DNA from 2 places in the Pseudoduganella sp. HUAS MS19 genome. Region 2 is predicted to be linked to the other one. Evidence: predicted binding sites of a transcription regulator. Region 2 holds the regulator's gene; the other holds the start of a gene.
What was found. Region 2 encodes HrcA, which represses chaperone genes, less so after heat shock. Its sites were predicted from a motif close to TTAGCACTCNNNNNNNNNGAGTGCTAA; they were not measured.
Positions count from the first base shown of each region.

Region 1 (12,090 bases), 850 kb from region 2:
GCTTCGCACGCGCGTGGCGATGCCGGGCCGCTTCAGATAGATGGCGGCGTCGCTGCCGTAGCCGTGGCGCTCCGCATCGGCCGGCCAGTGCTTCTCATGGCTGCCCCAGCCCAGTTCCGCCGGCTGCAATCCTTCGCTGACAAAGCCGTCCACCGACCAGGTATTGACGAATTCGCCGCGCGCCTTGCGGTGGCTGGAGGTTTGCGTATCGCGTTCGGCAATGTGGATCACTTTGATCTCCAGCTTTTGCGCCAGCCTGGCCCAGTCTTCATAGCAGGATGGCCGCTCCACCTGGAGGTGCTGGTCGCGCGCCATATTCATCAGCGCCCGCTTGACCAGTACCGAAGCCAGGCCTGGGTTGGCGCCCTGCGTCACCACGGCCGTCGCGCCGTGCCGCTTGTCGAGGCGAAAGGCCAGTACTGCCTCGCGCAGCGCGTAATTCGAGCGCTGCGACAGCGACAGCTGCTCGTCATCGTAGAAGCCTTTCCATGGCTCGGTGCAGGTATCGAGATAAAGGATGCCGCGCCGCCAGCAATATCGGATCAGGTCCAGGCTCGATACGTCGACTGATAGATTGAGCAGAAAGTCGCCCTTCTGCAGCAGGGGATCGAGGATGCTCTCGAGATTCCCTTCCTGCAGCGGCTTGGCTTCATAGGCAATGCCGTATTCCTCGGCGATGCCGCTCCGGTCCGGGCCGCGCGATACCACGGCGACCTGCGCAGGGGCCAGCGCGAAGTGGCGGAACAGCAGCGGCACCACTGCCTGGCCGATGCTGCCGAATCCGAGCATGACCAGGCGCCCCGGCAGTGCGCCGTATTTTTTATGGCTATCCATCCAATCTCCCCTCAAGTGAGATCTATTGTGTGGCGTACGCCGGCTGGCTTCCATGCGGGATTTAACATTTCAACCTCCTTGCATTTCGCCAAGAATGAGTTAAGATATGTCTTATTGCGATATATCTTAACTACTGAGGAGGTAGTCATGTTCCACTTTTTCCGCGGCCACCACCGGCTGCATCACGAGCACCACCATCACCAGCGCGGCGGCGGCCGCGGCCCGAAGATGTTTGATGCCGGCGCCATGCGCTACGTCGTACTGCAACTGATTGCCGACAAGCCGCGCCATGGCTATGAAATCATCAAGGAGCTGGAAACGCTGACCGGCGGCAGCTACTCGCCGAGCCCCGGCGCGATCTATCCACTGTTGTCGATGATGGCCGACATGGGCCATGTCGATATCGTCAAGGACGGCAACAAGAAGCTGTATTCAGTCCTGCCGGAAGGGCAGCAGTTCCTCGACGAGAACCGCAATATGGTCGACGCCTACATGGCGCGCCTGGTCGAGAATGCGCGCGGCGAGGATGGTGGCGACCTGCGCGCCCTGATGCATGCCCTGAAGGATGCCGTCATTACCCGTGGCCGCGGTCCGCGGACCACCCGCGAGCACGTCGACGCAATTCGCGCTATCCTCAAGCGCGCCATCAACGACATTAACCAACTTAGCTGATGACCCAGACCCTTACTCCTCAACGCGAACGCGCAGTCCTGTGGCTGCTGGCATTCATACAATTCACCGTCATCATGGACTTCATGGTCATGATGCCGCTCGCGCCGCAACTGATGAAGGCATTCTCGATTTCGGCGGCCCAGGTTTCGGGCGCCGTGTCGGCCTACGCGTGGTGCGCCGGCCTTTCCGGCCTGCTGGCGGCAACTTATGCCGACCGTTTTGACCGCAAGAAGCTGCTGCTCACCGTCTTCATGCTGTTCAACCTGTCCAACCTGGCCTGCGCACTGGCGCCGAACTTCCACGTGCTGGTGCTGTCGCGCGCCTTTGCCGGTATGACCGGCGGCGTGCTGGGAGCGATCAGCATGTCCATCATTGCCGACCTGATTCCGCAGGAACGCCGCGGCGCCGCCACTGGCGTGGTGATGACATCGTTCAGCATGGCCGCGATTGCGGGCGTGCCGGCCGGCGTCATGCTTGGCGCGCATTACGGCTGGCAGTCGCCGTTCTACCTGCTGGTCGTGCTGTCGATGGTGGTCTGGCTGGTCGCCGCGCGTGCGCTGCCGGCGATGACGGCACACCTGGCGAACGCGCCGGTACCGCTGGCGCGCGTCCTGCCCGAGCTGTTCGGCCTGTTCGCGGTGGGCGCCCATTTACGCGGCTTCCTGCTGTGCTTTGCGGTGACGGTCAGCGGCATGATGGTGATCCCCTTCATCTCGCCCATGCTGGTCGGGAACCTCGGTGTCGAGCCGGCGCAAATCAGCTACGTCTACCTGTGCGGCGGTATCGCAACCCTGTTCAGCTCACGCCTGATTGGCGGCTGGTCGGACCGGGCCGGCAAGCAGTCTGTGTTCCGCTGGGTGGCGCTGTTCTCGATCATGCCGACGCTGTTCATCACCCACATGCCGCAAATCCCGCTGCTGGCGATCATGCTGTTCTTCCCCTTTTTCATGGTGGCGATGTCGGGGCGTTTCGTTCCGATGCAGGCGCTGCTGACCACCATTCCCGAACCACAGCGACGCGGCGCGTTCCTGAGCGCGAATGCGGCAATTCAGCAGATGGGGACGGGGATTGGCGCCTTTGCCGGTGGTTTGCTGGTGCATACCGATGCGGCCGGACGTTTGCATGGTTATGACACCATCGGCATCATTGCGTCGGCGCTGATCTTCTTCTCGGTGTGGTGGGTCGGGCGGGTGCAGAGCGCACCGGCGCCGCTTACTGCGCGTTCCCCTGCTTGACCACGAGGTCCAGCAGGCGCTGACCCTGCTCGAGGACGGGCTTGGCCAGCTCGTCGCGCACGATGTCGCTGAAGAAGCCATCGGTCACGCGGTTGCCATCCTGCGACAGGAAAGTAAAGCGCAACTGGCCCGCGCCCGGGGCATAGAGGGGTTTTTGCGGAGAGGCCTTGACGAAAGCAGGAATGGCGCTTGCCACCAGCGTTTTCGCCTGGGCCGCGACATCGGCCGGTGCGCCTTCGAACACAGCGGTGCGGCCGGTCTGGTTGATATAGCGTACGCGCCCGTCGGCGTAGGCGGCCAGGGTATCCATGCTGCCGTCCAGCGGCACTTCGATTACCACGCCCAGTACTTCCGGCACCTCTGGTGCATGGCCGTTGGCGCGCAGCCATTGCGCCGCCAGCAGGCGAACACGCGATTCTTCGCTGGCGTCTTGCGCGATGGCTTGCACGACGCGTGCGTCGGGTGCTTCGCCGAAGAGCTGGCCGGCATCGTCGGCGAACAGCATCCGGTGCACGGTGTTTAATTCGTCCGTACCGTACGGCGCGTCAGCGCGGGTCTTCGATTTGGCGCTGAACGCCGCAAACAACTTCTTGAACATCTTTTACCATCCGGTTAGTGCTTCAACTTCCGTAATGTGGCGCCAGCTGGGGCGGGCACGCATCATGTCGGCATACTTTTGCAATGCCGGCCAGGCAGTTGCGGGGCGCGGCATATTGCGTGACCAGCGCATGTACATGGTCAGCATCAGGTCCGCGCCGGAGAACGATTCACCCAGCAGGTAAGGGCCATTATCGGCCAGGCGCGCATCGAGCGTCGCCCACATTGCTTCGATGCGCAGCTGGATTGCGCTGCGCAGCGTGGAATCCTCTTTCGTGCTGCCGATATCGGACGGGTAGAACCAGAGCCGGAAATTGCCGCCCAGGTTGTTCGCCATCATCACAAGCAGTTCATACCACTGGGCACGCGCCAGTGAGCCGGCCGGTGGCGCCAGGCTCGATTGCGGGTGGCGCTCGGCCAGCATCATCATCAAGGCAGCCGATTCGGTGAAAGGCTTGCCGTCGATCAGGAGGGTAGGGACCTTGCCTTGCGGGTTGATGCGCAGGTATTCGGGGCTGCGCTGCTGGCCCGCTTCGATATCGATTTCCACCAGGTCGTAAGGAACGCCGATTTCTTTCAGTGCCGCATGGATCGCCAAGCTCGCCGTGCCGCGGCCGTAGTAGAGGGTATACATGGTTTAGTCCTTTAAGCCCTTGCGCCATTGATCGAGCGACATCAGCTCGCCGCTGATGTCATCTTCTACGAGGATTTCGCCGTTCACGTGCGAAACGAGGAAGCTGGCTACAGCTTGCGCCATGTCGTCGCCGTTCTCCACGAAAGTGAGCTGGTAGTACGGGCTGCCTTTCACATCGCGCGGCGCCGGGTCGGTTTCAAGCAGCGCACCGTGCCGCTCACCGCCACTGCGCTTTTCAATCGCATCCGCCAGGCGCTTCAACTCGGGCAGCGCCATCAGCTTTTCAACCGCCTGGTCTCGGCTCACCTTCGCGTTCGCCGCAGGCGCTGATATTGGCGTCGCAGTGCCCGCAGTCGCATGCGCCGCTTCCGGTTTGTGATGACTTACGTACCAGGCGCCCAAGCCGGCGACAAGAAAGCCGGCAACAGCGCCGGCGATGGCGGATGTACGGGAGGAAGACATACGTGTCACAATCCTGCGATGAAAGTGCGCCAATACTAACAGAATCTGCATCCTGCCCGGAGAAGGGGGCGGCGTACAATACCGCATCATCGAAAATTTGGCTCTTTATTATGTTGAAATGGCTAGCCTCTTTCCTGAAACAGCCCAATGCGGACGACACGCAGCCTGCCAGCGCCACGCTGGAAAGCTTGTTCGTGGAAGCCTTGCGGGGAGAAGGCTTTGCATGCCGGGAGACTGCCGACGGCATTACCATGGACAACGGCCTCCTCTTCTCGCTGGAATATCTTGAGTCCGAGCCGATCGGCGAGAATGCCTTGCGGACGGTGTCAAAGGTCTTTTGCAAACACCCTGCATACTTCCCGGAGGGCTTGTTCGAATTCCAGCACGCGAGCGGCAGCACTGAAGTAGAGTCGTTGCTGAATGGGTTCCGTAGCTGGGCGCAGACCGACCTTGCGACGTTGTCGGATGCAGTGAGCAATGAAGTCAACGCCAGCCTGGTGATGGAAATGCCCCGCAAAGTTTTCATGGGCCCTTACATTCATCATGCGACGACTGCGCCAGCGGGACAAGATTGCAGCGACCAGTGTCACGATTTCTGTCCCTGCTGCCTGTTCACGAATTCGATCGAGGCATTCAGGGACCTGCTTGCCAGCCAGGCTTTCTACGGTATCCGCTTATACGCATGCAGGAGCGACGAAGGCATGCTTGCCGCCGATTGCCGGGTCAATGGTGAAGACTTTCCGGCTGGCGCCGAGCTCCTGAAGCAATACGCCGCTACCTGGCCGCCGCGCGGCCTCGAATTCCGCAAGCAATACGTGGTGATCCGCAACGCGCAGTAATGCTTTCGCGATGCCATGCGGCCGTGCCAGGCCGCCTCACTCTTCCCTTAACCGGGCGGATAGGACGACCATGAAGATGTAACCGTTATCGGTTGGCACGCGGTAGGCACCCAGGCCGTCGAGAATATCGAGCGCCGCTGCTGACATGTGCCAGCCATCCTGCATATCAGCCTTCCACTTCGGGACGGTGAGCAGTGGATAGCCTTGTTCTTCGCCGAAGTCGCGCAAGGCGCTGATGCGCGAGCGCACCGGTTCGAGCAGGCTGAAGTTCGCCCACGACCACATCCAGGTGTCGCTGGCCGTCGAAAGTGTTCCGACAAATTCGACATCAGCCACCAGCTCAGGCAGCTCGCCGCCAGAGAACACCAACTGCGCGGTTTCCTGGTAATAGTCCCAGCGCGGGTAGTCGTTGAGCTTCAAGCTGTCGACCATGGCCTTCTGCTTCTCCTGCATGGCATCGCATCGGGTTTCCAGATACTGAACCCAGGCCGTCGCCGTGGCGTTATTCATGCAGGTGACGCTTTGCGCGATGCCATCCTCATAGCAATGGCCGCACAGCATGCCGATTTCGGCTTCGCCCTCGTTATTCTCGTTCCATTCGCCTTCGCGCTCAAAGACTTCATTGCAGGCGGAACACCAGGCATCGCGCCAGGGCTCGCCTTCTTCGGGATAGCCGCAGTGCCATTTCTGTGCGGGGTCAGCGATCAGGTGTTTGCAAACAAAGGCGAACTGGCTTTCGCCGTGTGTGGGGCAGGTGATGGTTTCGGATGTCATGGCGGGATGTTACACAATCACAAGGAGGCGACAAAGTATGAAGCAACGTTTCGCTTCTTGGGCCTATGAGAAATTGCGTGTCGCAGGAATGAAAAAAGCCTGCAAGGCGTGAACCTTGCAGGCTTCTTGGTCAGCGGTGAGGCTGTCGGCTATTACATCATGCCGTCCATGCCACCCATGCCGCCCATGCCGCCCATACCACCCATGCCGCCGGCTGGCTTGTCTTCTACGACTTCGGCAACCATGCAGTCGGTGGTCAGCATCAGGCCAGCGATCGACGCCGCGTTCTGCAGGGCCGAGCGGGTCACTTTGGCTGGGTCCAGCACGCCCATTTCAACCATGTCGCCGTAGGTGCCGTTGGCAGCGTTGTAGCCGTAGTTACCGGAACCAGCCAGCACTGCGTTTACAACCACCGAGGCTTCTTCGCCGGCGTTGGTGACGATCATGCGCAGTGGCTCTTCCATTGCGCGCAGGACGATCTTGATACCTGCGTCCTGGTCGGCGTTGTCGCCTTTGACGTTCAGGTTAGCGCGGGCGCGCAGCAGGGCTACGCCGCCGCCAGGCACAATGCCTTCTTCCACAGCTGCGCGGGTTGCGTGCAGTGCGTCTTCAACGCGGGCCTTCTTCTCTTTCATTTCGACTTCGGTGGCTGCACCAACCTTGATCACGGCAACACCGCCGGCCAGCTTGGCCACGCGCTCTTGCAGTTTTTCGCGGTCGTAGTCGGAGGTCGCGCCTTCGATCTGGGTGCGGATCTGTGCCACGCGGCCTTCGATTGCGGAAGCTTCGCCTGCGCCGTCGATGACGATGGTGTTTTCCTTGCCCACTTCGATACGCTTGGCTTGGCCCAGTTCCGCCAGGGTGGCTTTTTCCAGGGTCAGGCCGACTTCTTCCGCAACTACCTGGCCGCCGGTCAGGATGGCGATGTCTTCCAGCATTGCCTTGCGACGGTCGCCGAAGCCAGGGGCTTTCACTGCGCAGGTCTTCAGGATGCCGCGGATATTGTTGACCACCAGGGTTGCCAGTGCTTCGCCTTCGATGTCTTCAGCGATGATCAGCAGCGGACGGCCGGCTTTGGCTACTTGCTCCAGTACTGGCAGCAGGTCGCGGATGTTGGAGATCTTCTTGTCGCACAGCAGGACGAATGGGTTCTCCAGGACGGCAACTTGCTTTTCCTGGTTGTTGATGAAGTACGGGGACAGGTAGCCGCGGTCGAACTGCATGCCTTCCACGATGTCCAGCTCGTCGTGCAGGGACTTGCCGTCTTCCACGGTGATGACGCCTTCCTTGCCCACTTTTTCCATCGCTTCAGCGATACGCTCGCCGATCGAGGACTCGGAGTTGGCGGAGATCGCGCCAACCTGGGCGATTTCCTTGGAGGTGGTGGTTGGCTTGGACATGGTCTTCAGCTGTTCGACGGTGGCAGCAACTGCCTTGTCGATGCCGCGCTTCAGGTCCATCGGGTTCATGCCGGCGGCAACGTATTTCATGCCTTCGCGCACGATTGCCTGGGCCAGCACGGTTGCGGTGGTGGTACCGTCACCGGCGTTGTCGGAGGTCTTGGAAGCAACTTCCTTGACCATCTGCGCGCCCATGTTCATCAGCTTGTCTTTCAGTTCGATCTCTTTAGCGACCGACACGCCGTCCTTGGTGACGGTTGGGGCGCCGAAGGAGCGCTCCAGCACCACGTTGCGGCCTTTCGGGCCCAGGGTGACTTTAACTGCGTTGGCGAGGATGTTCACGCCTTCGACCATCTTGGCACGTGCGGAATCGCCGAAAATGACTTCTTTAGCTGCCATGTTTGTTTTCTCCTGAATTCTGTCTATCTAGGGGGCTGTGATTACTTCTGCACCACGGCCATGATGTCTTCTTCGCGCATTACCAGCAGTTCCTGGCCGTCCACCTTGACGGCTTGGCCGGCGTATTTGCCGAACAGAACGCGGTCGCCCACTTTCACTTCCAGAGCACGCACGGTGCCGTTGTCAGCAACTTTGCCGTTGCCAACTGCCAGCACTTCACCCTGGTCTGGCTTTTCAGCGGCTGCATCAGGGATGATCAGGCCGGACGCGGTCTTGGTTTCCTGGTCCAGGCGTTTGACGATGACGCGATCATGCAAAGGGCGAAGGTTCATACAAAACTCCTTTAACTCGGTTTATTGACAGTTGTTAGCACTCTCGGCTAACGAGTGCCAACAATTATAGGGACGACACTTTCCCTTTTCAAGGGAATTTCTTTGCGTCTGGTCAAGCGTTGATTTGACAGCAATCATGCCAAAGTGATAATTTGGCACAAATCGGAGCCAACGGTGGAATGTAGCGGGTAATGGCGGGCTGCCGCGCACCCCAGTCAGCCGGCGCGCGGCGGCGCCGTACCGACGAATTTGCGGCGCGCCAGCGCCATGGCCAGGCGCTGCAGCGGGTGGCGGTTGCCGCCCGGCCGCCAGGTCGTCACATATCTGTCTTCGTAGGCGTCGTACTGGAAGCCGTGGGGAGCGGCCAGCACTTTGCCCCGTCCCAGCAGGATTTTCAGCGCCTGGCTGGCCGCGATGCCCGCGCACAGCTGGCAACCCATGCTGGTGGACGGGCCGCGGCGCTGCGCCAGGTCGACGCCCTGCGGCCATACCAGGTAGCCGCGATGCAGGCTGGCCGGCGCCAGGCCGACCAGGAAACGCAGGGCTTTCTCCACTTCCGGCAAGTCGCCCCACTGGAAATAGTCCTCGAAGCTCATGTGTCCTGGCAGGAAATTCAGGCAGGAGGCGCCCATCCCCAGCGGCGCGGCCATGGTCGCGGGGATGCGCTGCGCGGCGCAGTGGCCGTAGACCAGGGTGCGCGCGGCAAAGGCGTAAAAGTCCAGGCCATCGACATACAGGTCGACCCCGTCGAGGAAGGCGCTGACATTGGCGCCGTTGACGCCCTGGCCGAACTGGCGTATCTCGATTTCTGGATTGATGTCCTGCGCCATGCGTGCCGCCACGGCCACCTTGGGCTGGCCCATGGTGGACATGAAGGCGGCCGCCTGCCGGTTCAGGTTGGGGATGTCGTAGCAGTCGAAGTCGGCGATATGGAAGGCGCCGACGCCGAGCCGGGCCAATGTCAGCAGGTGCACGGCGCCCACGCCGCCCATGCCGGCAATGGCGATGCGCTTGCCGCGCAAGCGTTGCTGTTCCTCCGGTGTGACCCAACCGAGGTTGCGCGCAAACGCCTCTTCGTACTGGAAGCGGGCAGCCATCGCAGGTTCTTTGTCGCGGCTAGTCATGTGGCAGGTTGAGCATTCTGTTGACGATTCCTATTTCCTCGCGCGGCGAGAAGAACTGCGGGTAGAACGAGCGTACGCCGGGCACCGCCCCCTTGCCGCCGTAACGCTGGATCTGTTCCGTCATATAGGCCAGCTCGACGCACATCAGGATGCCCTGCACATTGACGCGCGGGTTCAGCACCGGCTCGCCGATCTGCTTGAAGCCCAGCGCATTGTCGAAAAAGGCGCGATGGCGCGGCTGCACTTCAATGAACATATGCGTGCGCTGGTGGACGTCGCGCGCGGTGATCACGGCCAGGTGGAACAGGGCGGCCTGGTACTGCTTGCTGTTGCCCGCCATGTCGAAGGCGAACTTGATGATTTCGCAGATGCGGCCGCCTTTGGCGCGGCAGGCGTCCAGTTCGGGCTTGAACAGCTCGTCGGCCAGCAAGCCTTCCGGGCAATCCAGGCCGACGCTCAATGTGCCCACCGCTTCGCCGCGCTGGCTGGCCATCAGGGTGACGCGGTTGGCGACCGGCGTCAACGCATGGTTGCCGGTAAAACCGCGCCAGCTATACATGCGGTGGATCAGCATGCTGGCCTGGTTGCGCCCGGTGGGCGTGTCGACCAGTCTGATGCCGAAGTCCAGTTCTTGCGTGACTTGGTCGGCTAGTTGCGCGACCAGGGGATCGCCTTCGCTCAGCGTGGAGTGCGGGGCTGCGTCGTCTGCGCTGGTGTCGTGCGCAGTGTTGGACGTGGCGTCGGGGCTGTCATGCATGGCGAGTTCCTCCAGCAAGCGCCAGGCGTCAAGTCATCCCGCAAATAGCATGGTGAAAGCTAAAAAGGCCGACCAACGCGCGGCGCTGAAAAACGATCATGCCACGACGAGCTGATGCGGGCAATCGCATCAGCTCGTCGTGCCTTCCAGCGCTCGGCTTAGCGGCGCCGCAAGCGCTGCGTGCCCACCATCAGCAAGCCCAGGCCAAGCAGGACCAGGCTGCCAGGTTCCGGAACCTGGTTGAAGTCCAAGATGCCGGTCTCCGAGTTAATCGCCACGATGTTGGCGCCGAGGCAGCCCGCCACGTCGCATTCGATGCCTAGCGAGGTGTTATTGAAGGCGGAGAAGGCGGCGGTATAGAACGGGCGCGGCAGGGTGAAGTAGTCAAAGCCGTCCGGCACCAGCGGATCGGGATTGTCGAACAACTCCCAGCCGAAGTTCAGGTTCTGGTACGCCCCGCCCAGCGGGTCCAGGCCGCCGACACCGGCGGTCAGCATGCTCGAGCTGGCCAGCTTGTACTGGTCGCCGGCAGCCAGGACGGTCGGGTCCAGCGCTACGGTCGCCAGCGAATAGGTGTTGTCGTTGTCCGGGTCGGCCCACAGCTCGAACGAGAAAGCGCTCACGTTGCAGCTCACGCCTGGCGCCAGCACGCCGGAGCAGGTGAACTCCTGGGTAAAGGTTGCATACAGGCCGTAAGCCACGTTGACTTGCGATTGTCCGCCAGGTACTGGCGCGCTGTTCAGCGCAAAACCGGTGAAGACAGCATAGCCGCTGGCGCGGTAGAAGGTGGCCGGGTCGCCGGCTTCATGCCGGATACGGGTGGAAGAAAAGCCATTGATGGCATCGGCGTCAAAGGTGCTGCCGGCGCCGTTGATGACCGTGGGGTTCACGGTGAACACCGGCGACGCGGATGCTTGGGCCGCGCTTAGCAAACCCAGTGCGCCTGCCAGCAACCAGCGCAAATATTTTTTCATGCTCGTCTCTCCAATCAGGTTTTTCAGTGAGGAATTGGCGGGTACCAATCATCTGCATGGCCATCCATGCAAGGGCCATGCCAAAAAATCACAGTCCTAAATGAATCAAGCACTTAATATTCGCTTGTAAATTAATATCGAAGCAACTTTTATATTGCTGTAAAAATTCCCGACATAAAAGCCAATCAAATCAATGACTTGCAACTACTTATTGAGTAGTTATTAACGGCAGGGTCAGGCTGAATGTGACCTGGGTCGGCGTGCAATCGGACAGCTTCAGCTCGCCGCCGTGGGCCCGGGCGATTTCGCGTGCCAGTGCCAGGCCGAGCCCGACGCCGGCTATGCGCCGGTTGTAGGCATGTTCGGCGCGATAGAAGCGGTCGAACAAGCGTTCGCGCTGCTCGAAAGCGATGCCGGCTGAGGCGTTGGCCACCTCGACTAGCCAGCCCGTGCCGCTGCGGCGGCCGGCAATGGCGATCCAGCCTTGCGGCACACCGTACTTGACCGCATTGCTGACCAGGTTTTGCAGCACCTGGCGCAGCAGGTCGGCGTCGCCCTGCGCATCCATGCGCGGCGGCAGGTCGAGCCGCAAGGGGCGGTCCGGCGCCATCATGTCGAGGTCGTCGGCCAGCTCACGCAGGACCGGCACCAGGTCGAACGCCTGCATCGGGATCTGCAGCTGGCCGGCATCGGCGCGCGACAGCATCAACAGCTTGCGCACCACATTGTCGAGGCGGCGCACTTCATCCAGCATGTCGGCCAGCGCCTGTTCCAGTTCGGGGTAGGCGCCGGCCCGTTCGAAGGCGCGTTCCAGTTCGCCCTGCAGGATCGATACCGGTGTGCGCAGTTCATGGGCCGCATCGCCCGAGAAGCGCGCCGACTGCAGGAAGCTGCGCTCGAGCCGGTCCAGCATGTCGTTGAACACGGTAACCAGGCGCTCGAACTCCGTCACCTCTTCATCGGCTGCCACACGCTGGCGCAGATCGCTGGCACGGATGCGTTCCATCACGCCGGTCAGGTGTTCGATCGGGCGCATGGCACGGCCGGCCAGGTACCA
Region 1 covers NZ_CM132133.1:5,343,095-5,355,184, reverse strand. The annotation lists gene ACWBU6_RS24600 (homospermidine synthase) at 1-834, opposite strand, end outside; gene ACWBU6_RS24595 (PadR family transcriptional regulator) at 982-1,506, shown strand; gene ACWBU6_RS24590 (MFS transporter) at 1,506-2,741, shown strand; gene ACWBU6_RS24585 (hypothetical protein) at 2,719-3,339, opposite strand; gene ACWBU6_RS24580 (glutathione S-transferase family protein) at 3,343-3,972, opposite strand; gene ACWBU6_RS24575 (hypothetical protein) at 3,976-4,434, opposite strand; gene ACWBU6_RS24570 (DUF6348 family protein) at 4,437-5,273, shown strand; gene ACWBU6_RS24565 (DUF6882 domain-containing protein) at 5,310-6,047, opposite strand; gene groL (chaperonin GroEL) at 6,200-7,846, opposite strand; gene groES (co-chaperone GroES) at 7,888-8,178, opposite strand; gene ACWBU6_RS24550 (ThiF family adenylyltransferase) at 8,394-9,302, opposite strand; gene ACWBU6_RS24545 (N-acyl amino acid synthase FeeM domain-containing protein) at 9,295-10,059, opposite strand; gene pepA (flocculation-associated PEP-CTERM protein PepA) at 10,218-11,033, opposite strand; gene ACWBU6_RS24535 (sensor histidine kinase) at 11,242-12,090, opposite strand, start outside.
Region 1: groES (co-chaperone GroES) is a predicted target of HrcA. The motif match lies at 8,213-8,239, and genes of this name have one in related genera.

Region 2 (12,090 bases):
GTCGTCGGTCGAACGCCAGTTGCTCAAGGAACTGCGCACCGACTACGCCGGCGAGTTCTGGAGCCTTACTGCGCGCGCCCAGAAGTACCATGTGCTGCAGGACCCGGCATGGCCGGACGATGGAGGCGTGTTCGTGACACGACCCTATGACCGCCTGCCGGCCATCAACCTGCACGCGGCGCGCTATGACGTCGGCGGCTTCGATTGGCAGCTCGATTCAGAACTGACCCGCTTCTGGCACCCTGAGATGATCAAGGGTAACCGCCTGGTGGCCGTGCCGCAGCTTAGCTACCCGATCATCGGCGCCTCCTACTTCGTGACGCCGAAAGTGATGATGAACGCCAGTGCCTACCAGCTTGAGGCCTTCGGCAACGATCCATCGCGCTCGCTGCAGCGCACAGTGCCGACTTTCTCGCTCGATTCGGGCCTGGTGTTCGAGCGTGACGCCAAGGTGGGCGGCAAGCAGCTGACCCAGACCCTGGAGCCGCGCCTGTTCTATGTCTACACGCCGTACCGCAAGCAGGACCAGTTCCCGAACTTCGACACCGCGCCTGCCACTTTCAACTTCTCGCAGATTTTCAGCGAGAACCGCTTCGTCGGCTCCGACCGCATTGGCGACGCCAACCAGGTGACCGCGGCCGTGGTATCGCGCTTCCTGGAGTCTTCCGGCGCCGAACGGCTGCGCCTGGCGTTCGGTCAGCGCTTCTACTTTGCCGACCAGCGCGTGCAGATCGACAATTCCACGCCGGTCAACAGCACCCGCTCCGACATGCTGCTGGCGGCCACCGGCCGCATCTCCAGCTCTTGGGGCATCGACAGCCTGGTGCAGTACAACCCCAGCACCAGCAAGGTCACCACCTCGAATATGTCGCTGCAGTACACGCCGGGCACCTACAAGGTGCTCAACGCCGGCTACCGCTATGTGCGCGACAGCTTCAAGAATGCCGACCTGTCGACCCAGTGGCCGATCACGGACAAGTGGTTCGGCGTGGGCCGCGTGTCATACTCGCTGCGCGAACGCAAGATGCTGGAAAGCGTGGTGGGGCTGGAATACAACTGCGATTGCTGGGTATTCCGCATGGGGGCGCAGCGCTTCGTCACCTCGGCCAAGAAAACCTCGACCCAGTTCTTCTTCCAGCTCGAGCTGAACGGCCTGTCCAAAATCGGTTTCGGCAACCCGCTGGAGGTGCTGAAAAACAGTATCCCTGGCTATCGCCGCGTCAATGAAGGCATGCGTTAAGCTTTCGATTTCATCAACACTGATACATGAGCGTTTCAGATATGCACCCGATCAAACTAGCTGTTGCCCTGCTGTGTGCTTCCCTGGCCGTCCCGGCCCTGGCGCAGGACGCCAAGCCGGCCAAGCCGGCCGCACCGGCCGCCGCTGCCAAGGCGGCGCCATCGAAGGGCTTCACGCCGCCGGGCCAGTCGGCCAATACGCCGATCGACGCCATCGCCGTCATCGTCAACGATGAAGTGATCACCCAGCGCGAACTGAACGAACGCGTGGCCACCATCGTGGCCCGCATGCAGCAGCAGAAACTGGCCTTGCCTGACGCCGGCGAACTGCGCAAGCAGGTGCTCGAGCGCATGATCGTGGAGCGCGCCCAGCTCCAGCTGGCCAAGGAAATGGGGGTGCGGGTCGACGACAATATGCTCGACCGCGCCATCGCCCGCATCGCCGAGCAGCAGAAGATGACGGTGCAGCAGCTGCGCAACCAGATGGAGAAGGAGGGCACCACCTTCGCCGCCTTCCGCGAAGAGATCCGCGAAGAGATCGTGATGCAGCGCCTGCGCGAGTATGAGGTCGACAACAAGATCAATATCGCCGAAGCGGAAGTGGACAACTTCATCGCCGCCGAAAAAGCGGCAGCGTCCGAGCAGTTCGAGCTGAATATCTCGCAGATCATGGTGCGCATCCCGGAAAACGCCGCGCCGGAGGTGATCGGCCAGCGCCAGAAGCGCGCCGAGGAGGTGCTGCGCCAGCTGCGCACCGGCGCCGACTTCGCCAAGATGGCCGCCACCTATTCCGACGCCTCCGACGCGCTGCAAGGCGGCGCGGTGGGCTGGCGTCCCGGCAGTGCGCTGCCGCCGATCTTCGCCGATGCGCTGAACAAGCTGAAGCCGGGCCAGAACACACCGATCATCAAGAGCGCGGCCGGTTTCCACATCCTGAAGCTGGTCGACAAGCGCAGCATGGCCGAAGCGGCTGCGCAGGAGACCGTGCAGCAGACCCACGCCCGCCACATCCTGCTGAAGGTGACGCCGACCATGAGCGCGGCCGACGCCAAGCGCAAGCTGCAGGAACTGAAGGAGCGCCTGGACAACAAGGCCGCAAAATTCGAGGAACTGGCGCGCCTGTTCTCCAACGACAGCAGCGCCAGCAAGGGCGGCGACATGGGCTGGCTGTATCCGGGCGACACCGTGCCGGAATTCGAGCAGGCCATGAACGGCCTGAAGCTCGGCCAGGTATCCGAGCCGGTGGAAACCTCCTTCGGCTACCACCTGATCGAAGTGCTGGAGCGCAAAACCGACGACGTCTCGAAGGAAAAGCAGCGCGCCGCCGCCCGCAACGCCCTGCGCGAACGCAAGCTGGTGGAGGCGGTGGAAGACTGGCAGCGCCAGGTGCGCGACCGCGCTTACGTCGAATTCCGCGACGAGTCGCTGAAATAAGCAGGCGGGGCACACCATGAGCGCCAACCTGCAAGCACGGCGCCCGGGTGTGCGCCCCGTCGTTGCCATTACCACCGGCGAGCCGGCCGGCATCGGGCCGGAAATTGCCATCCGCGCGGCGTGGGCCATGCGCCACCAGGTCAACGCGGTGCTGGTGGGCGATGCCGCCTTCCTGGCCATGACCGCGTCGGCCATCGATCCCGGGATCCGCGTCAGCGCCATTTCCACCATGGCCGCGCGCAACGCCGGCCTGCCGCACTTCGGCGCCGACCGCCTGTGCGCGCTGGACATCCCGCTTGGCGCCCACGTGCAACCGGGCATACTGGACAAGGAAAACGGCCGCTACGTGCTGGCCACGCTGGACGCCGCCATTGAAGGCATCCGCGCCGGCTGGTTTGAAGCCGTAGCCACGGCGCCGGTGCAGAAATCCACCATCAACGATGCCGGCGTGCCGTTCTCCGGCCACACCGAGTACTTTGCCGAGCAGACCGGCACCGCGCGCGTGGTGATGATGCTGGCGGGCGACGCCGATGGCATGCCCCTGCGCGTGGCGTTGGCCACCACCCACCTGCCGCTGAAGGACGTCAGTGCCGCGCTCACGCAAGAGAGCCTGGCGCAGACGCTGGACATCATCCACGCCGACCTGCGCAGCAAGTTCGGCATCGCCGCGCCGCGCATCCTGGTGACCGGCCTGAACCCGCATGCCGGCGAAAACGGCTACCTGGGGCGCGAAGAGATCGACACCATTACTCCGGCGCTGGAAGCGGCGCGCGCGCGCGGCATCGACGCACGCGGGCCGTACCCGGCCGACACGCTGTTCCAGCCCAAATACCTGAAGGACGCGCACTGCGTGCTGGCCATGTACCACGACCAGGGCTTGCCGGTGCTGAAGTACGCCACCTTCGGCCACGGCGTCAACATCACGCTCGGCCTGCCGCTGATCCGCACCTCGGTCGACCACGGCACCGCGCTCGACCTGGCCGCGCAAGGGCTGGGCCGCGCCGACTGCTCCAGCATGCAGGCCGCGCTGGAAGCGGCGCTGCAGATGGCCCAGGCCAGCCAATAAGAAAGACAGAACATGAAACACATTGCCCGCAAACGCTTCGGCCAGAACTTCCTGCAGGACGACCGCGTCCTCGGCGACATCATCGATGCCATCGCGCCGGCCGCCGGCGACACCATGGTGGAAATCGGCCCCGGCCTGGCCGCCATGACCGACCTGCTGCTCAAGTCGCTGCCGCACATGCACGTGGTCGAGCTCGACCGCGACCTGGTGGCGCGCCTGGAAAAGCGCTACCCGCGCGAAAAACTCACCATTCACGCCGGCGACGCGCTGAAGTTCGATTTCGGCTATATTCCCGTGCCGGAAGGGAAGAAGCTGCGCGTGGTGGGCAACCTGCCGTACAACATCTCTTCGCCGCTGCTGTTCCACCTGGCCGAATTCGCCCCCATCGTGCAAGACCAGCATTTCATGCTGCAAAAGGAGGTGGTGGAGCGCATGGTGGCCGAGCCGGGCAGCAAGGCCTACAGCCGGCTGTCGGTAATGCTGCAATGGCGCTACCGCATGGCCATGCTGTTCATCGTGCCGCCGGACGCCTTCGACCCGCCGCCGAAAGTCGATTCGGCCATCGTGCGCATGATCCCGATCGAGCAGCCGCTCTCCTGCGACCCGGCGCGGCTGGAAACGGTGGTACAGAAAGCCTTCTCGCAGCGGCGCAAGGTGATCCGCAATTGCGTGGCCGGCATGTTTACCGAAGAGCAACTGCTGGCGGCCGGCATCAACCCGCAAGACCGGCCGGAAACGGTGCCGGTGGCAGCCTACGTGGCACTCGCCAACCTTCCAGTTTAAAAGTCGGGGTCAGGTCCGGCAATCGGACAAATCGCAAAGCGATTTGTCCGATTGCCGGACCTGACCCCGACTTTCAACTTAGCGGGCGGTGATCAGTTGCAGCACCTGGCTGGCGACGCGGTCCCAGGTGAATGATTTCGCATACTCCAGGCTGCTGGCGCTGACCTCGCGCCAGTAGGCGGGCTGCTCGAATTTCAGGATTTCGCTGCGCCAGGCTGCCGCATCGAGGTGGGCGGGATAGCGTGGATAATCCTTGGCCCAGATCTTGATACTGTCCAGTTCGTGCGTCAGGACCGGAATCCCGGCGGCCATCCCTTCCAGGATGGTCAAGCCAAAACTCTCGAGATCGGTCGGGTGCAGCAGCAGGAAGGCTTGGCGCAAGCGTGCCAGCACTTGGTCCTGGCGCTGGCGGCCGTGGAAAGTCATGCCGGGCGCATTGCCGTACCTGGCCAGCAAGCCGTCCAGCAGGGGGCCGTCGCCCACGATATCGAGGTGGTAGCCTTGCTGGGCCAGGCCGCTTTGCATGAAGAAGTCGGCCAGCCAGTCGACATTCTTGCTGCGGTCCAGGCGGCCGATGTACAGCAAGCGCTTGTCGGCCGGGTAGGCGGGCGGGCGGGCCGGGAAAAAGTTGTCGCCGACGCCCAGCGGCAGCGACGCAATCTCGAGGCCCCATTTGCGCCGGGTCTTTTGCGCCGCCCGGTAGCCCAGGTAGAACACCTCCGCGGGTGGCACATGGCGGAAGAATCCCCGCATCGATACGCCAGGCAGGAAATGGCGGAACCGACCGCGCAGCGCCGGGTAGCGCTTCGACAGCAGGTAGGCATCGGCTTCATAGAAGGTCACGATGTAATCGTAGCGCGCCAAGTCCATACCCGACTGCTTGAGCGCCCGGAAGAAGCTGTAGCTCTCGATCTTGAAGCGGCTTGTCATCAGGATCTTGCTGAGCACATGGTTCAGCGTCGAGTCGCGCGCCACGAAGGGCAAGGTCAGCAGCTCCACGCCGTCGAGGTCGATCAGGCGCTGGCGGCCGTCGCCAGGGTCACCGCTGAGCAGCGTGATGCGCGCCTGGTCCCGCAGGCGCTGGCAGAACTGGCTGACCACGGTCTCCGTGCCGCCGATGTAGGCGGCGACGGTGGGGCAAATGAACAGCAGGCGGGGTTGGTGATCGTGGTTCAAGTGCTGCCTGCCTTCCATTTGGGGGCGGCAAACATCAGGGCGCCCTGCAGGCCGAGGAACAACATGACCCAGGCGCGGCTGACCGAGCCCATGAATACGGTATTGGTGAAGCTGCACAGGATGAGGATCAGGGCAAACGCCAGGACCACCCCGCCCTCGAAGCTATGGCGCCGCTGCCAGCCGGTCCAGAACACAGCCGCATACAGCCAGACCAGGGCCAGCAGGCCGAAAATCCCGTAAAACGAGGCGTAGAACAGGAAGGCGTTGTGCGGCTCCACGAATGCCTTGCCTTCCTCGCCTTGCGCCTGGCTGGCCCAGGCGGCTTCAAAACCTGCCGCGCCGCCGCCCAGCAGGGGATGCGCGCGGAAGACGCCCCAGGCGGTCTTCCACATTTCCAGCCGGTAACCCAGCGAGGTTTGCGTGACATTTTGCTGCAGCAGCTGCATATCGCTGGCCGCGTCCTTGATCCGTTTTTGCACCGTGGGCGCCATCAGGAGCGCAACGCAGGCGATCACGCAGAGCAGGACGGCCTTGGTCCGGTTCTGCTTGGTGAACAGGTTGGTGATGATGAAAGGCAACAAGACCAGCACCACCCACATGCCGGTGCGCCCCATGCCGGAAGTCAGGCCGGCGAAGAACAGGATCATGCCCGCAATATAGGCGGCCCGGATCCCCTTGCTTGTTTCATGTTTATACAGAATCGACAGCAAAACCACGCCAATTGCCAGGAACTGCGAGTACAGGATGTAATTGGCAATCAGGGACGGCGGGTCGAGTGGCCACCAGCCCTTGTACGGGAGCTGGGCGTACAGGAAGCCGACGAAGATGCCGCATACCAGCGCGCGCAGCCAGGGCAGGATACGCATCTGGCTGGCCGCCAGGGAGGTCATGAGCGCAATGATCCAGTAGTAGCTGGTTTCGGCTTGGATCACCAGTTTGCTGCTGGCAGGATGGAGCAGGGGCGACAATACCGGCAAGGCGGCGAGGATCGCCGCCGGCGCGATCCAGGGCAAGGTGCGCCAGCAGCGCAGCGCCCGTGCGAAGCCGCCGCCCGCCACAAACAGGATGAAGGCAAGCGCCAGCGCAATGAACAGCAGTGCCTTGGACAGGGGAAGAAAGAAGAATGCTACCGCGTAGGCGTTTTGTGTTGCATTCAGCAGTTTTACCGGTTGGCCCTGGTAGCCGTCTGAGGTCATAAATTTTTCCGGCAATGCCGCTTGGATCTTGAAACAGTAGGCGACTATAGCTCACAAATATCGCGCGCATCAAGACTGGCCCGGTTCGGGTGCGGCCGGCGCTGGACGAAAAAAAAGCCCGCTCAGGGAGCGGGCTGAATCCATTTCTGTTAAGAAGTGGAGGAGACAGGGAGAAGTATGCTGCGTCGCGGCATATTGTTCCAATTTATTTTACGAATCCCAGTCATTCCATTTTCTTATATCACGATTTGGCTTTGCAAATCACCTTGACGTTGGTGCGGGGGGCATCGCCCATCACGCCACTGCCGTTTTCCACACTGCAAGACAGGGTATCTGGCTGGGCCAGCACCGTGATGCCGTAAGCGGTGCCGACCGGGATAGTGCCCGGCACGGTAAAGCTGGTGGCATCCTTGGCAATTGTGATGCTGCCGCTCGAGCTGCCGTTGACCAGCACCAGGCCGGTGGCATTCAAGCCTTCCACCGTGCCGCCCAGGGCGTAGGCGTTCTGGCTGCAGCTGATGGCAATATTGATGCTGGTGGTGTGGCCGGCCGACCCGTGTTCGGTGCCGCCCAGGAAGCCGCAAGTCATGTGCTCTGGCTGCTGCTTGATGCTGACCCGGTATTCGGTGCCGTAGCTGATGCTGTTCGGGAAGCTGAAGCTGGTGGCGCCGGCGTTGATGCTCAGGTCGTTGCCGCCATTGTTCTGCAGGATCAGGCCGTTGTTGGCCAGGCCGGTGATGGTGCCGCCGAGGGTGAAACTGGCTTTACCGCCGCAGGCGGCCAGGGCTGCGGCCAGCAGGGCCGCGGCAATCAGTTTGGTTTTCATGAGGATGCCTTCTTAGCTGGATTTGGTAACGCAGGTGACTGTCACGTCAACGACAGCGTTGGCGGGCATGGTGCCGGCGCCCAGGCCGTTCCCGCCGCCGCTGACGGTGCAGGTCTGGCCGGTCGGGTGGTTCAGCACGGTCACCCCATACACCGTATTGTTGCCGATCGGGCTGGCGAATTGCCACGGGCCGTTGGCGGTCACGCCCAGGGTCTGGGCGCCGTTGGCCAGCACCAGGCCGCTGCCGTTCAGACCGCTAACTGTGCCGCCCAGGGGGAAGGCATCGGGGGTGCAGGTCACGGCGGCTTGCTGATAGGTGTAGTAATTGATCTTACCGGTATTGTTGGCCAGTTTGCACGTCACGTTGGCCGGCGCGGATTTGATGGTGATGTTAAATGGCGCGTCCGGTTCCATCAGGGTCTTGAAGTAATACATGCCGTTGCCGGTGCCGGTGATGACCAGGTCGTCGCCGCCATTGTTCTGCAGCACCAGGCCGCTGCGGTCGATGCCGATGACCTGCACGCCCAGGTTCAAGCTGCCGTTGCCCTTGCCGCCACAGGCGGCCAGGCCGGCGACGCACAGCAGCGCGGCGGCAGCAGACAGATACTTACTCTTCATTCCACGTTCTCCAGTCGGTTTCGCGCCTTGCGCGGACAAATCGGCGCCTATTTTAGTGCATTTGCTACTTCTATAGCCGATTTGGCCAGCTTTTCCCTTGTAACAGCTTGCAACCGCGGCGCGGTACAATGCGCCCATGAAGCCGAAAGCCATCCTGTTCGACCTGGACGACACCCTGTGGCCGATCGCGCCCGTGATTGCCGAGGCGGAAGTCACGCTGCACGCCTGGCTGGCGGCCCATGCGCCGAAAGTGGCCGCGGCGTGGTCGATCGATGCCTTGCGCGCGCACCGCGCCGAACTGGCGGCGGCCCGCCCGGAACTGCTGATCGACCTGGGCCAGCTGCGCCGCGCCAGCCTGCAGGCGGCCTTTGCCGCAGCGGGCGAGGACGCGGCCCATGTCGACAGCGCCATGGCGCATTTTTTTGCCGCGCGCAACGCGGTGACGCCCTACGACGATGTACTGCCGGGCTTGCTCAAGCTGCGCCAGCATGTGCAACTGGGTACGATTTCCAATGGCAACGCCGACCTGGAAGTGATCGGCCTGGCCCACCATTTCCAGGTTTCGCTGGCGGCCGCCCATTTCGGCGCGGCCAAGCCGGCGCCGGACATTTTCCGCGCCGCCTGCCAGGCGCTGGGCGTGGCGCCGCACGATGCGGTGTACGTGGGCGACGACCTGGCGCTGGACGTGGCCGGGGCGCAGGCGGCCGGCCTACGCGCGGTGTGGATGAACCGGCATGGCGCCACGCTGCCGGAAGGGGCGCCGCGGCCGGACGCGATTTGCGCCACGCTCGATGAATTGCTTGCGTGGCTGGAACAACAGTTGGCAGAATAGAGCCATGCATCTCGATCTCCGCGCCCAAACCCTGCTCAAAGCCCTGGTCGAGCGTTACATTGCCGACGGCCAGCCGGTGGGCTCGCGCGCCCTGTCCAAGATTTCCGGCCTGGAGCTGTCGCCGGCCACCATCCGCAACATCATGGCCGACCTGGAAGAGCAGGGCTATGTGGCCAGCCCGCATACCTCGGCCGGCCGGGTGCCGACCCCGCGCGGCTACCGCATCTTTGTCGACACCCTGCTGACGGTGCAGCACATCGACGAACGCGCGGTGCAGGCCGGCCTGCAGGCGGCCTCGCCGCAGCCGCAAAAGCTGATTGCCAACGCGGCCCAGATGCTGTCCTCGCTGACCCAGTTTGCCGGGGTAGTGCTGGCGCCGCGCCACGAGTCGGTGTTCCAACAGATCGAATTCCTGCGCCTGGGCGAGAAACGCGTGCTGCTGGTGATCGTCTCGCCCGGCGGCGACGTGCAAAACCGCATCCTGCTGACCGACGTCGACTACACCCCGGCCCAGCTGCAGCAATCGGCCAATTTCATCAACCAGCATTATTCCGGGCTGTCGTTCGAGGATGTGCGCGGACGCCTGCAGCACGAGCTGCGCCAGTTGCGCGACGATATGGGGCGCCTGATGCAGGCGGCGGTGGAGGCCGGCAGCGCGGCGATGGCCGAATCGGCCGAAGACATGGTGATCGCCGGCGAGCGCAACTTGCTGTCGGTGGCCGACCTGTCCTCGAATATGAGCTCGCTGCGCGCGATGTTCGACCTGTTCGAGCAGAAGACCGGACTGATGCAGCTGCTGGACGTGTCGTCCAAGGCTTCCGGCGTACAGATTTTCATCGGCGGCGAGTCGCAGCTGGTGCCGATGGATGAAATGAGCGTGGTGACCGCGCCCTATGAAGCCAACGGCAAGATCGTGGGCACGCTGGGGGTGATCGGACCGACCCGCATGGCGTACGAACGGGTCATCCCGATTGTCGATATTACGTCGCGGCTGCTGTCAAACGCGCTCAGCAACCACTAAAAAATAAATGGGGACGTACCCCATTTATTTTTCGAAGAAAAATGGGGTACGTCCCCATTTATTTTTTCAGTGCTTGTGCGGGCAGTTGACCTTGGTGCAGCTGCCGTAGATGGCCAGCGCGTGTTCGGCAATCTTGAAGCCGCGCTCAGCGGCGATGCTTTGCTGGCGCTTTTCAATCTCTTCGTCGACGAATTCTTCGACCCGGCCGCAATCGAGGCAGACCAGGTGGTCGTGGTGCGAGCCTTCGTTAAGCTCGAAAATCGCCTTGCCGCTCTCGAAATGGTTGCGGTTGAGCAGGCCGGCCTGCTCGAACTGGGTCAGCACGCGGTACACGGTGGCCAGGCCAACATCCATGTTCTCGGCCAGCAGCAGCTTGTACACGTCTTCTGCCGTCAGATGGCGCACGGGGCTGCTCTGGAAAATGTCGAGGATCTTCAGGCGCGGCAGGGTAGCCTTGAGGCCGGACGCCTTCAGGTCGGTAGGGCTGTTACTCATGTTTGCTAACGTCAGTTGCGGGAAGTGCTTTATGATATAGCGTTTTAGGCACTTCTGCTCACGGAATTGAGGTATGCATACTATGCGTTTGACCCCGCTGTCTTTGTTGCAACGTAGCACTGCGCTGCTGGCTGCTGCCCTGTTGGCGGCCTGCGCCAGCAAGCCAGCCACCGTGGCCCCGGTGGAAGCCTCGCAGGGGGCCCAGACCACCCAGATCAGCAAGACGCAGAAATTCCTGTGGTTCTTCTCGCCCTACCGGCCCGACATCCAGCAGGGCAATTTCGTGTCCAAGGAAATGCTGGCCCAGCTCAAGAACGGCATGAGCAAGGACCAGGTCAAGTTCCTGCTAGGCACCCCGCTGATGGCCGATGCCTTCCACGGCAAGCGCTGGGATTACCCGTTCCGCCTGGCCAAGGGCAATGGCGAGCTGACCACCAGCACGGTGGTGGTGTTCTTCGACAAGGATGACAAGGTGGAACGCTTCGAGGGCGGCGACCTGCCGACCGAACAGCAATACATCGAGCGCATTGCCGGCCCGATCAAGGAATTCAAGAAGGCCGAGGACGCCAAGGGCAATCTGGCGCCGGGCAAGGCGCCGCTGCCGGGCGGCCAGGAATCGGGCACCAGGCAGTAAGCATTGACAGCATTAAGGAATTAGCAAGATGACGCAACTGAATATCGCCATCGCCGGCGCCAGCGGCCGCATGGGCCATATGTTGATCGAGGCGGTGCAGAAGGCGCCGGCGGCGCGCCTGTCCGGTGCGCTGGACCGCGCAGGCGCGCCGGCCCTGGGCAGCGACGCGGCCGCCTTCACCGGCCAGCCCGCGGGCGTGGCCATCACGGCCGACCTGGCCGCCGGCCTGGCCGGCGCCGACGTGCTGATCGACTTCACCCGCCCCGAAGGCACCCTGGCCCACCTGGCTTACTGCGCCGAGCATGGCGTGAAGATGGTGATCGGCACCACCGGCTTCGACGAGGCGGGCAAGGCGGCTATCGCGGAAGCGGCCAAGCGCACGGCGATCGTATTCGCGCCGAACATGAGCGTGGGCGTCAACGTAACGCTCAAGCTGTTGGAGTTTGCGGCCAAGCAGTTCGACCTTGGTTACGACATCGAGATCATCGAGGCGCACCACCGCCACAAGGTCGATGCGCCGTCTGGCACCGCGCTGAAAATGGGCGAGGTGATTGCCGAAGCGCTGGGGCGCGACCTGAAGCAATGCGGCGTGTTCGCGCGCGAAGGCGTAACCGGCCCGCGCGAGCCGTCGCAGATCGGCTTTGCCACCGTGCGCGGCGGCGACATCATCGGCGACCATACCGTGATGTTCGCCACCGAGGGCGAGCGCATCGAAATCAGCCACAAGTCTTCTTCGCGCCAGCACTACGCCAACGGCTCGCTGCGCGCGG
Region 2 covers NZ_CM132133.1:6,194,574-6,206,663, reverse strand. The annotation lists gene ACWBU6_RS28480 (LPS-assembly protein LptD) at 1-1,240, shown strand, start outside; gene ACWBU6_RS28475 (peptidylprolyl isomerase) at 1,267-2,673, shown strand; gene pdxA (4-hydroxythreonine-4-phosphate dehydrogenase PdxA) at 2,690-3,739, shown strand; gene rsmA (16S rRNA (adenine(1518)-N(6)/adenine(1519)-N(6))-dimethyltransferase RsmA) at 3,752-4,522, shown strand; gene ACWBU6_RS28460 (glycosyltransferase family 4 protein) at 4,601-5,698, opposite strand; gene ACWBU6_RS28455 (O-antigen ligase family protein) at 5,695-6,894, opposite strand; gene ACWBU6_RS28450 (hypothetical protein) at 7,136-7,720, opposite strand; gene ACWBU6_RS28445 (hypothetical protein) at 7,733-8,338, opposite strand; gene ACWBU6_RS28440 (HAD family hydrolase) at 8,475-9,170, shown strand; gene hrcA (heat-inducible transcriptional repressor HrcA) at 9,175-10,191, shown strand; gene fur (ferric iron uptake transcriptional regulator) at 10,258-10,686, opposite strand; gene ACWBU6_RS28425 (outer membrane protein assembly factor BamE) at 10,793-11,320, shown strand; gene dapB (4-hydroxy-tetrahydrodipicolinate reductase) at 11,349-12,090, shown strand, end outside.